Regions from separate parts of the Priestia sp. JSM ZJ58 genome, predicted to be linked through region 2. Evidence: a T-box and tRNA genes for the amino acid it is inferred to sense, from the RefSeq annotation. Region 2 holds a T-box; the other holds one or more tRNA genes.
What was found. The T-box of region 2 lies ahead of trpS (tryptophan--tRNA ligase). A T-box ahead of a tRNA ligase gene usually reads a tRNA of that ligase, here a tRNA-Trp.
Positions count from the first base shown of each region.

Region 1 (6,396 bases), 1.6 Mb from region 2:
AATGAGGTAAGGAGGTTCTGGCTATATGGAAAAAGCAAAAATCAGCGCCACTCAATTATTCATTCTCATGGTATTATTCGAACTGGGGAGCGCTTTATTAGTTCCTCTTGCAATGAGAGCGAAGCAAGATGCATGGCTAGCTATTTTAATTGGAATGCTGTTCAGCTTTTTTTTCTTCTTAGTCTATCATAAGCTCTATTCCTACTATCCGGACCTCCTGCCTACAGAGTATATGCAGAAAATTTTAGGTAAGGTACTGGGAACGCTTCTTGCATTCGTATATATTGTTTATTTTTTATACGATGCATCACGAGTTCTAAGAGATTTCGGAGAAATGCTTCTTACTTTTGCTTATCCCGATACGCCTTTATTTATTGCTAATGCTTTATTAATGCTGGTCATTATCTATATAACACGAAAAGGAATTGAAGCGATAGCGAGGTCAGGAGAGCTTCTGTTTATTTTTATGTATTTTCTGGCTGTTGCAGGCTTCATTTTAATTATTAGCTCAGGATTAATTGATTTTAAGAACTTACAGCCGGTATTAAAAGAAGGAGTGCTCCCTGTTGCAAAAATTGCTTTAACCGAAACGCTGTATTTTCCTTTCACAGAGGCTATTGTATTTACCATGCTTCTTCCTTATTTGAGCAATCCCAAAAAAGCGAGTGTCACCATGCTATGCGCAACGGGATTAAGCGGAATTAATCTAATTATTACGATGATCATTAACATTAGCGTGCTTGGAGTTGATCTGACGACAAGATCACAGTTCCCTCTTCTTAGTACTGTCCAAACGATCCAAGTAGCTGATTTTTTAGAGCGTCTAGATGTATTTTTTATGTTCGCTATGGTGATTGGGATTTATTTCAAAGTTAGCATCTTGTTTTATGCTTCTATAATAGGTACAGCTACTTTATTTAAAATTAAATCTCCTTCACGTCTAGCGTATCCTTTAGGCATCATTGTGTTATTTTTGTCGATTACAATCGCTAGTAATTTTCAAGAACACCTTTATGAAGGACTACACGTAGCGAGATTTCTTTTGCATATGCCGCTATTTTCTATCGTACCCCTACTGCTTCTGATTATCGCCTTTTTGAAGAATAGGAAGAAGCAGCACAGATAGTGTATCTCTACTAAATAAAAAAATGGCGTTAAAATTATTGAGGTGATGTGCGTGTATATATGGTTTTATGATCATTTTGTTAATACCATCTTATTTCCGCTTACTTGTATCATCCTAGTGTGCCTGTCATTAGGACTGTATGCATACTTTAAATTAAAAAAATGAAAAATTGATACTAGACGGCTATTTTTCTCATTCAAAATAAGAAAGATACAACAAGATAGAAAGCAACTGTTATTCCCGCTGCAATTAAAGCTGGCTTTAATTTATATTTGGCATATTCAATAACAGATAAATCTAATATTTTGGCGATGGTATTCGTATCATCGCTTAAAGGTGAAGAAAACGCTCCAAAGGAACCGCTCGCAAACACCGCACCGATAATTAACGGCAAAGAAAGATCTGCAGAACTTGCAAGCGATACGCCAAGCGGCATTAAAATCCCCCACGTTCCCCAAGCAGATCCGATAAAGTAAGAAATAGCGGCTCCAAAGATAAACATGAACGGAGTGACAAACATTTGAGGAATCCACTTAGAATGTGCCGTCACGAAATTTGAAAAACCTAAGTCTTCTGTCACAGCGGATAATCCCCATACTACCGATAACAACAAAATAACGGACATCAAGTCATTGCCTCCTGTGATAAAACCATTAAGCAAATTCTGTAATGTAAAGCGCTGAAACAAGAAAAAAATGAGGGTAATTAACGTAGTCATAATTAAAGCTACTACCATCGCTTCTAACACGTCTGCTTTAATAAATGCTTCAAAAAAGGTGTGACTCTTACGATGTCCACTCCACCATGTTAAAAGTAAGGTAAGTGAAATCACAACAAGTAAAGGTACTAACAAATTCCAAGGCTTAGAAGGCAAATCCTTCGATACGCAAGGATGACAATCATGCCAATCTTTTTCGTCTTCTTCCTCGAGCTTCATAGGAGCCGTAGACGTTGAATGATGAAAAAAGCTGAAATAAATCCCTACTAAAATAATCACAATCGAAAAGAAATTATAAGGAATGCTTTGAATAAACAAAGAATAAGCGTCTTGTTTTATGCCTTGATGATCAATTGCCATTTGAATGATTGAGACCATATATCCCACAAATGCCGTTGCCACGGGAATTAAGACGATAACAGGAGTAGCAGTTGTTTCAATAACAAACCCTAGCTCTGCTGTCGTCATTTTCACTTTTTTCAGCAGCGCTCTCATAATGGGCGCGATCGTCACAAAACGAAAGGTGGGAGCACTGAATGTTCCAATGGTTGAAACATAGGTTAAAATAAGAGCTTTTTTTCTTGTATCAATTCTTTCTGCAGCTGTTTCCACAAAACCTTTAACTCCTCCAGCCATCTTAATCATTCCGATAAGCCCTGAAAACGCGTATAAAAAGACAACGATTTCTATATTACTTTTATTTCTAAGAGCTTGTACAACGTAGTGAAGTAACTTTTCAACACCTCCGACAATCGAATGATCAATCAAATAAGCGCCTACTAATAAGCCTAAAAACAACCCTGGCAGCACTTGTTTGGTGAAAATAGCTATTGGAATAACAATTAAAAACGGTATAATTGAAAACCAACTAGATTCCATAGGACTCTCCCCTATCTTAAAAACCATATTAGACGTCTTCACGTATCGTTCATTAGCTTTTAATGTAACCCCAATAATATGTGTATATTCATGAAAGCAATACGTATAAGCAGCACTGATTGAATAAACTATTTCTAATTAAAAACAGCATAGTAAAAATCTTTATTTCTACAACAAAAAAAGCAGTTTGCACATGCAAACTGCTTTTGAAAAGAAGCGGAAGACGAGGTTCGAACTCGCGACCCCCACCTTGGCAAGGTGGTGTTCTACCACTGAACTACTTCCGCGCAATATATAAAAGTAAAGATGCGGGTGAAGGGACTTGAACCCCCACGTCATAAGACACTAGATCCTAAGTCTAGCGCGTCTGCCAATTCCGCCACACCCGCGTGTGAATTGAAAAATAACTCCAAAATGGCAGGGGCAGTAGGAATCGAACCCACACTGACGGTTTTGGAGACCGTAGTTCTACCTTTAAACTATGCCCCTAGAAATGATTTCTTCAAAAGAACCTCGTTTATTGACGACGCTATATTATAATAAAACATATATGGAATTTCGTCAATAGGTCTTTTTATGAATCATGACTAGTACTGGCGACTTCAAAAAAACTGTGAGGCATATCACAGCTTTTCACACTTCCCACCACCAGTTGCAGCACCTTTTATCCTCTACCATTTATTTTTATAAGCTTTCTGCAAAAGCACTTTTTCAGGAAAAGTGCAGAACTATACAAAATGTCTCCAAAATCGCGTGAAGACTGAAAGAATATGGAGGAGTGCAGATTTTACAGGAGGCACGTTTTTTTGAGAATCCGTATTAAAACCCACAGGTTCCCCCTCATTTCCCACAAGCGTACTGTGAGAAATTTTAGTTTCAATAGCCCCTGTTAGCTCGGCTGCAAATTCTTCACTATCTATCATAACCATAGATTCAGTATTTAAAAATACAGAACGTGAATCTAAGTTAAAAGAACCAACTGCGCTCAAACGCTGGTCGTAAACAACGGATTTCCCGTGAATGGAATAAGGCTGTTGATATTCATAAAGCTTTGAAGCCGCTTTTATGACGCGGTTTTTCACTCCTAAGTATGCAGAAAAAGCCATAGCATTCGGAGTGGACGTAATAGAATTCGTTAAAATAATTCTTTGCACTTTAGATTTTACTGACTTATCTATATACTGTTCCATCTCTTTTGTTGGTACAATATAAGGACTTTGAACGACAATGGATTTTTCAGCTTGCTCAGAAAGCTTAATAAACGTTTTCCATATAAAAGGGCTTTTATTCATTCTTTGAATAGGATTTGCAATAAAAGAAACCTTTCTTGTAGGCATCGTTGATTCTCTCCATACAATATAAGGATGGACAAAGGGTTCGTTTGCTTTTTTGGCCTCTTCGTATTGATCTATTAACAATTTCTTTCCTGAAAGGCCACGAAATTGTTTAGTTTTCTTGAGCTTTGGAAAAGCTTTGCGCGTATACGGGTGGTTCCATAATTTCTCTACATACTTCTCCATTGAGAGAATGACACTATTACTTTCTTGCTTTGTATTATAAATCAGCACATCACGGTCATAGACAAAATTTTTATCCGGTTGACTGGCCAAGTATTTATCTCCGATATTTCGTCCTCCACTAATACCTAATTGGCCATCGACTACTATTATTTTATCGTGAAGACGGTTATGCCATGTCCAAGGTTTAAGAATAGTAAAGGGCTCATAGTACTTTAATTCAATATTATTGTGGAAAGCTAGAGCATAAAGAACATTTTTTCTCTTGCCTTTTAGCCCATGAGAGATCCCGTCTAACAGCACTCGAATACGTATACCTCGGTCCGCAGCTTCGAATAAAGCACCCATAAGTAAATCCGACGAACGACCTTTGCCGATGGAAAAGTACGCAATATCGATTGTATGCCTCGCTTCTTGAATCATCTGCATCCGAACAAGCCCTGAAAAATAACCGTTTTCCAAAAGCATAACACGGTCTGTGGATTCTTTCTTTCCGTAAAAATTCTCAGTATTCATTACTTTTAAGTCTTTTCCCTTGTGCAAAGGGACATAAAACAGTACCACTGCAGTTACGAATACATATATGAAGTACAATACGACAATCATTATTAGTATATTTATTAGCATGTTTCCTGTCACAATCCCTTTCCATTCTTATCGTTCTGTTTTTATTAGGATTCTTACTTTTTTAACTTCTATACCTTTTAAAATAAGAATGGAACGATGGATTATTTGTTACACTACTGTTGATTTCCGTGCAAGCCTTCGCTTCCGCTCCTGCAGGGTCTCACCTATTCTGTTTTCCCTATAGGAGCCTTCGCCTTGCCCTCCAAACAACTGCTAAAAGCCATTATATACACGAAACCTACATTCACTCTGCCAATAAAAAAAAGCAGAAGTTCATTATCTTCTGCTTTTGCAATTTATACTCTATTGTGAACCTGCTGTAAGTCTAAGTAAAACAGCTACTCTTTTATTGATTAAGGTCGTTTTCCATATCTTTTATGTCTTGCTGAAACTCAGTTAAACGCTGACGCTGTGTTTCAGAAGCATTTTCAAGCGCATTTTCGATTTGCTGAGAGGCTTCGTTCACTTCACCTATCGCTTGCTTCGCTTCATGTCCATACGATGCATCATTTTTAGCTTCATTTGCCTGTTCATATGCATCTACTGCTTCTTTATGCCCCTGCTGTGCTGCTTGAAATGATTGTTGTTTATCTTTGTTATATGGGAATTTTTTCATCATAGTGCTCCTTTCCATTTGTTCACTCTATAGTGTGGCATTTTTCCACTTATTCATACGACGTTTCGATAGGTTGAAGCTGCGTAAATATTCCGCATAACAAATTCCTTTATTATTTAAGAGCGTCCAATGATATCTTTTATCCCTTGAAATACTTTCTATATTTTACATAAATGTATAATCACTTTCTTTAGCGGACATCATACGAATAGCCTATTTGAACGTCAAAATATATTGGGGTTGACTGCATGCACTTGTTTCTTTCCTTTTTGATCATTTGTGCAGGGATTATATGGATGGAAATAAAAAGATTACCTCAACACTCTCATAAAAAAGAACGGAAAATTTTTATTGTATTCATGACAATCAGTATCATGATCGCTCTTGCAAAAATCTTTCGGCTGCCTCTACCGAACCCTTCTGATTGGGTAGAAGCAATGTTTCAGCCTTTAAGTCACTTATTATTCCGTTGGATCACTTAATTCGTGTATATGGCAAAAGGATGTGCTCATTTTGCTTAATGAAATCAATATTTCGGCTGCGCAATTTCGCAAGCTAGTAACTTTATATAGCATCGGAAGCACAATTATTGTTGTGCCTGCTGCTATTACGGCTGATGCTCATCAAGACGCCTGGATTGCAGCACTTTTCGGTGTAGCATCAGGAATTGGCTTAGTTTTGCTTTTTACCTCACTAGGAAAAATGTTTCCAACGCTTACGCTGATGGAAATGAACGAAAAAATTTTAGGTAAACTGTTTGGAAAGATTGTTTCTGCTGTTTTTGTATTATCCAATTTGTTTATCAGCAGTCAAGTTCTTTACTATGTAGGGAATTTTCTCACTACACAAATTCTTCCCTACACGCCGCTTACAGCCATCCACATTGCGTTTATGAGTGTGGTTATCGTAGGAG
Region 1 covers NZ_JBISEM010000001.1:2,510,192-2,516,587, forward strand. The annotation lists gene ACH6EI_RS13280 (Ger(x)C family spore germination protein) at 1-5, shown strand, start outside; gene ACH6EI_RS13285 (GerAB/ArcD/ProY family transporter) at 26-1,126, shown strand; gene ACH6EI_RS13290 (Na+/H+ antiporter NhaC family protein) at 1,323-2,723, opposite strand; tRNA gene ACH6EI_RS13295 (tRNA-Gly) at 2,939-3,010, opposite strand; tRNA gene ACH6EI_RS13300 (tRNA-Leu) at 3,031-3,112, opposite strand; tRNA gene ACH6EI_RS13305 (tRNA-Trp) at 3,139-3,212, opposite strand; gene ACH6EI_RS13310 (phospholipase D-like domain-containing protein) at 3,452-4,846, opposite strand; gene ACH6EI_RS13315 (hypothetical protein) at 5,214-5,483, opposite strand; gene ACH6EI_RS13320 (hypothetical protein) at 5,780-5,965, shown strand; gene ACH6EI_RS13325 (GerAB/ArcD/ProY family transporter) at 5,988-6,396, shown strand, end outside.
Region 1: it encodes a tRNA-Trp, which carries the amino acid that the T-box ahead of trpS (tryptophan--tRNA ligase) is inferred to sense. The anticodon was not compared.

Region 2 (6,396 bases):
TGACACCTTAATTGCTGGTAGTTCTGAAGCATCTTTAAGGCCCATTTCTTTCAAGCCTTTTTCTAAATATTCTTTTGCTTTTTTCACATCATTGTCTTTGAAGTAGCCTTTTTTGTTATCTTCAAACATTGTTGGTGGTACAGCCGCCATCGCTGGAACTGAACCGTCTTTTGTAATTTGTTCTGTAATACCTTTACGATCAATTGCATAAGCTAATGCTTTACGAATGTTCACATTGTCTAAAGGTTTTTGTTCTGTATTAAACTTGTACCAGTAAGTACCTGCAATCTCTTGAATGTTTAATGAACCGTCTTTCTTTAATTCAGGAAGTGCATCAGCTGGTAATTGACCGGTAGGCATACCCGCCCAGTCTAATTCACCGTTTTTGAACATTGAAAGTTCAGTGTTGTTATCATTGATCATGTACATTTCAACTTTTTTAAGTTTTACAGCATCTTTATCCCAATAGTTTTCATTAGGAACTAACTCAATTTTGTCGTTATGTTTCCAAGTTTTAAGCTTGAAAGGACCGTTTGACGTATAGTTTTCGCCTGCATTTGTGTACCATTTTTCATTTGATTCAGCAATTTTCGTATTCACTGGGAAGTACGTATAGAAAGCTGTTAATTCTAAGAAATATGGCGTTGGGTTTTCTAATGTTACCTCAAGCGTTTTATCATCTGTTGCTTTAACGGCAACATCATCTAATGAACCTTTTCCTTCATTAGCAGCCTGTGCATTTTTAACATAGTATAATTGATATGCATATTGAGATTCGTTTTTAGGATCTAACGCCCATTTCCATGCATATTCGAAATCTTTTGCTGTTACAGGGTCACCATTTGACCATTTTGCATCGTCGCGAATCGTAAACGTATATTTAGTTTGATCATCGCTGACCTTTACATCTTTCGCCATGGCATTTTCAGGTTTTCCATCTTTACCAATACGAGTTAAACCTTCAAATGTTTGTAATAATACGTTTGATGACGTTGAATCATTAGCTAAGCCTGGGTTCAGTGAGAAAGGCTCAGTTTTAATGTTTACGCGAAGCTCTTGCTCTTTTTTCTTGTCGCCGCCATCACTGCTAGCATTTTCACTGCCACCAGATTCTTTGTTAAATCCACATGCAGCTAAAAACAAGCTCATTACAAGCAGCAAACTGAAAAGAATTGACAACCTTTTCTTCATTGCGTGTTACCCCCTATTAAATTTTGTTTGTGTGGCAACCATATTTTTTTGATATGCACTAATTTCTTAATCCTCTTTCAATACAAAATAATCAGTTATTTTTTCGCGTAGTAGAGTGCTAAAGACCTCACTGCAAAATTATTCTTCTACCCTATGAAACTGTCATCAATTGTTTACATGCTGTAAATCCAATGTATGCGCTTAATATGTAGAAGACTCATTCATTACAAAATTCGCTAATTGAAACAAAACATTGGCTATTTTGTTTTTTCTGAAAAATTAAGAAATTGTAATACCTTTGTAAAAAATATGTTTGTTACGCCTATTATAAATATTTTAAAAATTTATTGCAATACTATTATTTAATGGTATTTTTTTGTCATGAGGGAAAAAACCTTATCTTATAAGGATTGTGCCTACTTGTCAGACGTCTAAAATCTTTTTTGTAGTATAGGTATTACAATAGTATTACAAAGGCATTAGAAATACTAAATAAAAGATTTTTACCAAATCCTCCACCAAATTTTCATTAAGAAATGCTTTAATTAAAAGGTTCTTGTCTTTTTTTGCCGAAGAAAAATTCCAGTAAATTGTCTTATAAACCTTTTTAGCGATAAGATGTTTAAATTCCTGCTTTTTCGCGTTATAATAATGAATAACTATATAATTAAAGCTGTGAAAAAGAGTAGTATGCAGAATTTTCATTTTTAGAGAGTTTGTGGCTGGTGAGAACAAACATTGAAACCTGCAGAATGGACTTTGGAGCTTTCAAGTGCAAAGCTTGAACGTTGATCTCAACGTTACATGAATAAAGATAGTTCACAATAATGTGTGCTAATTAGGGTGGCAACGCGGTCCATTCGCCCCTAGCTTATGCTAGGAGCGGATGGGCCTTTTTATGTTGTATACGTAAACTAGCATCATATATGTGCAGATGAAAGGAAGATTTGATGAAAACAATTTTTTCAGGTATTCAACCAAGCGGTACAATCACTTTAGGCAACTACATTGGAGCGATGAAGCAATTTGTTGAACTTCAACATGACTATAACTGTCATTTTTGTATTGTAGATCAGCATGCAATTACAGCGCCTCAAGACCGTTTAGCACTTCGTAAAAACATTCGCAGCCTTGCTGCTCTGTATGTAGCAGTAGGAATTGATCCAGCAAAATCAACTTTATTTATTCAATCAGAAGTGCCCGCCCACACGGAAGCAGGATGGATGTTACAGTGCGTAGCGTATATCGGTGAACTTGAGCGTATGACTCAGTTTAAAGATAAGTCCGCTGGAAAAGAAGCAGTATCAGCAGGATTATTAACTTATCCTCCACTAATGGCAGCTGATATTCTTTTATACAACACCGATTTGGTGCCAGTTGGTGAAGATCAAAAGCAGCATTTAGAATTAACGCGTGACTTAGCTGAGCGCTTTAACAAAAAATACAATGATATCTTCACTATTCCTGAAGTACGTATTCCAAAAGTGGGCGCACGCGTCATGTCTCTTCAAGATCCTACGAAAAAAATGAGCAAGTCCGATCCAAACCAAAAAGCTTTTATTACGCTCTTGGATGACGCTAAAACGATTGAAAAGAAAATCAAAAGTGCCGTAACGGATTCAGAAGGTATTGTTCGCTACGATAAAGAAAATAAGCCAGGTATTTCAAACTTATTAAGCATTTATTCAATCCTAGCAAATAAATCAATCGAAGACATTGAAGCAATGTACGAAGGCAAAGGTTATGGTGACTTTAAAGCTGACACAGCTAAAGTAGTAGCTGAAGCACTTGCTCCAATTCAAGAAAGATATTATGAATTAGTTGATTCTAGCGAGTTAGATGATATTTTAGATCAAGGTGCCGATAAAGCAAATGCAACGGCTAATAAAATGCTTCGCAAAATGCGAAACGCAATGGGAATTGGCCGTAAACGTTAAAAAAAAACGACTGCTATGCAGTCGTTTTTTTAATTCACTTTTGGCTCTTGTTCAATTTCCCAAAGTTTTTCAAAGAAAGGTTGTCCTTTTACTAAGCGCTCGCATAATAATTTATGTTTCGGTGACCACCCTGACTTCGTTTCATCGTATAGCTGATTCCATACGTCTTGAAACGGCATCTCTTGAATGTCTTCGTATTTCGTTGGATTCCACTCTGTGTACCAGTAGCGGATTTGAGCTGTATTTTTTGTTGTATGTAGCTGATCAAGTGCCATAAATAACAGCTGTTTTAGCTGACGTTCTTTACGTGTTAGCCCTCTCATCGTTTCAGGAGACGGCGAAAGAATATGATGCTCTTTTTTAGTTAGCTCGTCTTCACTGAACTTATATTCTAGCTCTTCTTGATCCGCAATCATCTCATAAACTAACTGTTCTTGTCTTGGAATTAAGCGGCTTTTTCGAATTGGGATATGATAGCCCATCGTATCAATTGCTAAAATATTCGTTCCATCTGTAACAATAAAACAATATTCAACCTGCGTGCGCTCATGATTTTTCCGAATGTATGCTTTCTGATAGACATCTTGTAGTAGTTGTTGAGGTAGCTCGGAAAGATCATTTTCAATGTAATGAAATAAAAGCGGATTTACTTTTAATAACGGTGCTTGATCGAGCAGTTCTACACAATCGTCTTTTCTCCACTCATGGAAATGACACACATTATAACCGTTTTCTTCGCCTTCAAACCAATTAACCCATACATCATGAAGATATAGCATAATTTACCCCTCACTTACTATCTGTTTGTTATCCATCAGTATAGGCAGAGAAAGGAATTTTTATTCCAAATGATGTTATTTTTCTAAAAATTAATTGTAAAATACCTTCGTTTTTGGTTATTATGCAAATGCACTTATTTCGAAGCTCAGACATAACGCCAGTGCTAATGATTGCTACAGGCTTCATGAACTATATCCACCCCTATAAGCAGAAAAAATCCGAGTTTCTTCTATAGTAATAGGTTTGTCAGGAGGTCTGACAAACCTAAAAAAATCTATCACACTTTTGTGATAGATTTTTAACGAAGAGATTTTGGATTTAAAGCATCTTTTAATCCTTCACCAATGAAGTTGATAGCCAGGATCGTAAATGTAATAGCTAAACCTGGCGGAACCCACATCCAAGGCTTATTCTGCAGCACATCTGATTCCCTTGCTTCTGTCAGCATATTCCCCCAGCTCGGCGTATCAGCCGGCACGCCAAAACCGATAAAGCTAATCGCTGACTCAAACACGATAAGGATGGCCATCTGCAAACTGGCTTGAACCACAATCGTTGAAAACACATTTGGCAGCAAATGTTTGAAGATGATTTTAAACGGGCTGCACCCAATGGAAACAGCTGAAAGCACATATTCATTTTCTTTTTCAGCCAAGACTTTGCTTCGCACCAGCCGGGCCGTACTTCCCCAGCTTAGGAAGCTAACAACTAGGATGAGCGTCCAAACGCCTGAGATTTTTCCAATTAGAATTGTATTTAACACTACAACAAAAACAATGAGCGGAAAGTTTAAGACAAAGTCTGTAAAACGCATTAAGAATTGGTCCACTTTGCCTCCGTAATAACCCGCAATCGAACCAATAAGAGTTCCGATTAAAATAACGAGTGTTGTACAAGCAACTCCAATCAGTAACGAAGTTCTTCCTCCATACAATGTACGTGCAAATACGTCTCGACCATTTGTATCCGTTCCAAACCAATGCTCACTGGAAGGCGCTGCATTCATCGCCATATAGTCGATACGTGTAATATCTGCTTTTGTAAGCAGCGGTGCAAAAATGGCAAGAAGCGTAATCACAATCATGAAAGCTAAACTTATCATGGCTAGTTTATTTTTTACAAACTTCTTTCGCGCAATCGCCCATGGAGAAAGGTTTTTAGGAGCTTTCATATTCACTTCTGGCTGTACATCTTTTTTCGTTACAATTTCCATACTTTCTCCTCCTAATCCAAACGAATACGCGGATCTGCTACGCCGTATAACAAATCAGCAACCAGATTCCCAACCAATGTTAAAATTGAAAACAGCATTGTAAGCGACATCATAACTGAGTAGTCACGAGTTGCTACAGAGTCAACAAACAACTTTCCGATTCCTGGATACGTAAAGATTGTCTCTGTAATGATAGAACCGCTAATGATTGTTACAAGATCAAACCCTAAAAACGTAATAAGCGGAATCATTGAGTTGCGTAAGATATGAACATTATAAATTTTAGATTCTTTTGTTCCTTTTGCTCTGGCTGTGCGCACAAAATCTTTGCGACTGTTTTCAATAATATCATTACGCAAAAATTGGGTATACTGCGCGGTCGACATCAAGCCAAGAATCAGTGCAGGTAATATAACGTGATGAATTCTACTTTGAATAAATTCCCATGATCCCTCTTTTAATCCTACTTCAACAGAACCGCTAAACGGAAACCAGCCTAACTGAAAGGAAAATAAATAAATGCCTACGATCCCTGCGATAAACGATGGAACCGCTAATGCAAAGTAATTATATCCTGCAATAAAGTTATCTGCTAAGGTATACGGTTTTCTTCCTGCATACATACCTAAAATAAATGCAAACACATACGTAATCAAAAGCGAAGTCAAAGCTAAAAAGATCGTATTAGGCATACGCTCTAAAATAATATCTAATGTCGGTAACTTATGAGTTGTTGACTTTCCTAAATCTCCTTGTGCCACTCCCTTTACCCAGTTCCAATATTGAACGTAGATAGGATCGTTATATCCTAGCTTATCACGCATTTCCTCAATGTATTTTGGATCTGTATTACTGGGGTTGATTTCTCCCCCAAAAGGGTCCCCTGGCATCATTTTTGCCAGGGAAAACACAACAAAGGAGATCAGAATCAACATTGGAATCATCCCTAAAATACGTCTTAGTGAGTATTGCAGCATCGTTGACTCTCCTTTACATATAAAATACTTATTCCGTTACAGACCATTTCTCCGGATCTACAACTACCGTTGATGGATCTAGAGTTACGTTTTTCACACGCTTATTCACAGCATAAATATTGATATTTTCCCATAAAGGAAGTGCTGGCAGCTGCTCGTTAAAGAATTTTTGCCATTTTACATATACATCTTTACGGTGTTTATCATCAAATGATTTTTCACTCAAACCGTCTTTAAGCATTTCATCAGATTCCTTATTTACCCAACGGCCATAGTTCCATTCAGCATTAGAGCTCCA
Region 2 covers NZ_JBISEM010000001.1:4,062,404-4,068,799, forward strand. The annotation lists gene ACH6EI_RS20945 (peptide ABC transporter substrate-binding protein) at 1-1,191, opposite strand, end outside; T-box leader at 1,858-2,062, shown strand; gene trpS (tryptophan--tRNA ligase) at 2,139-3,128, shown strand; gene ACH6EI_RS20955 (YjbA family protein) at 3,158-3,907, opposite strand; gene ACH6EI_RS20960 (hypothetical protein) at 3,936-4,094, opposite strand; gene opp4C (oligopeptide ABC transporter permease) at 4,207-5,121, opposite strand; gene opp4B (oligopeptide ABC transporter permease) at 5,133-6,098, opposite strand; gene opp4A (oligopeptide ABC transporter substrate-binding protein) at 6,127-6,396, opposite strand, start outside.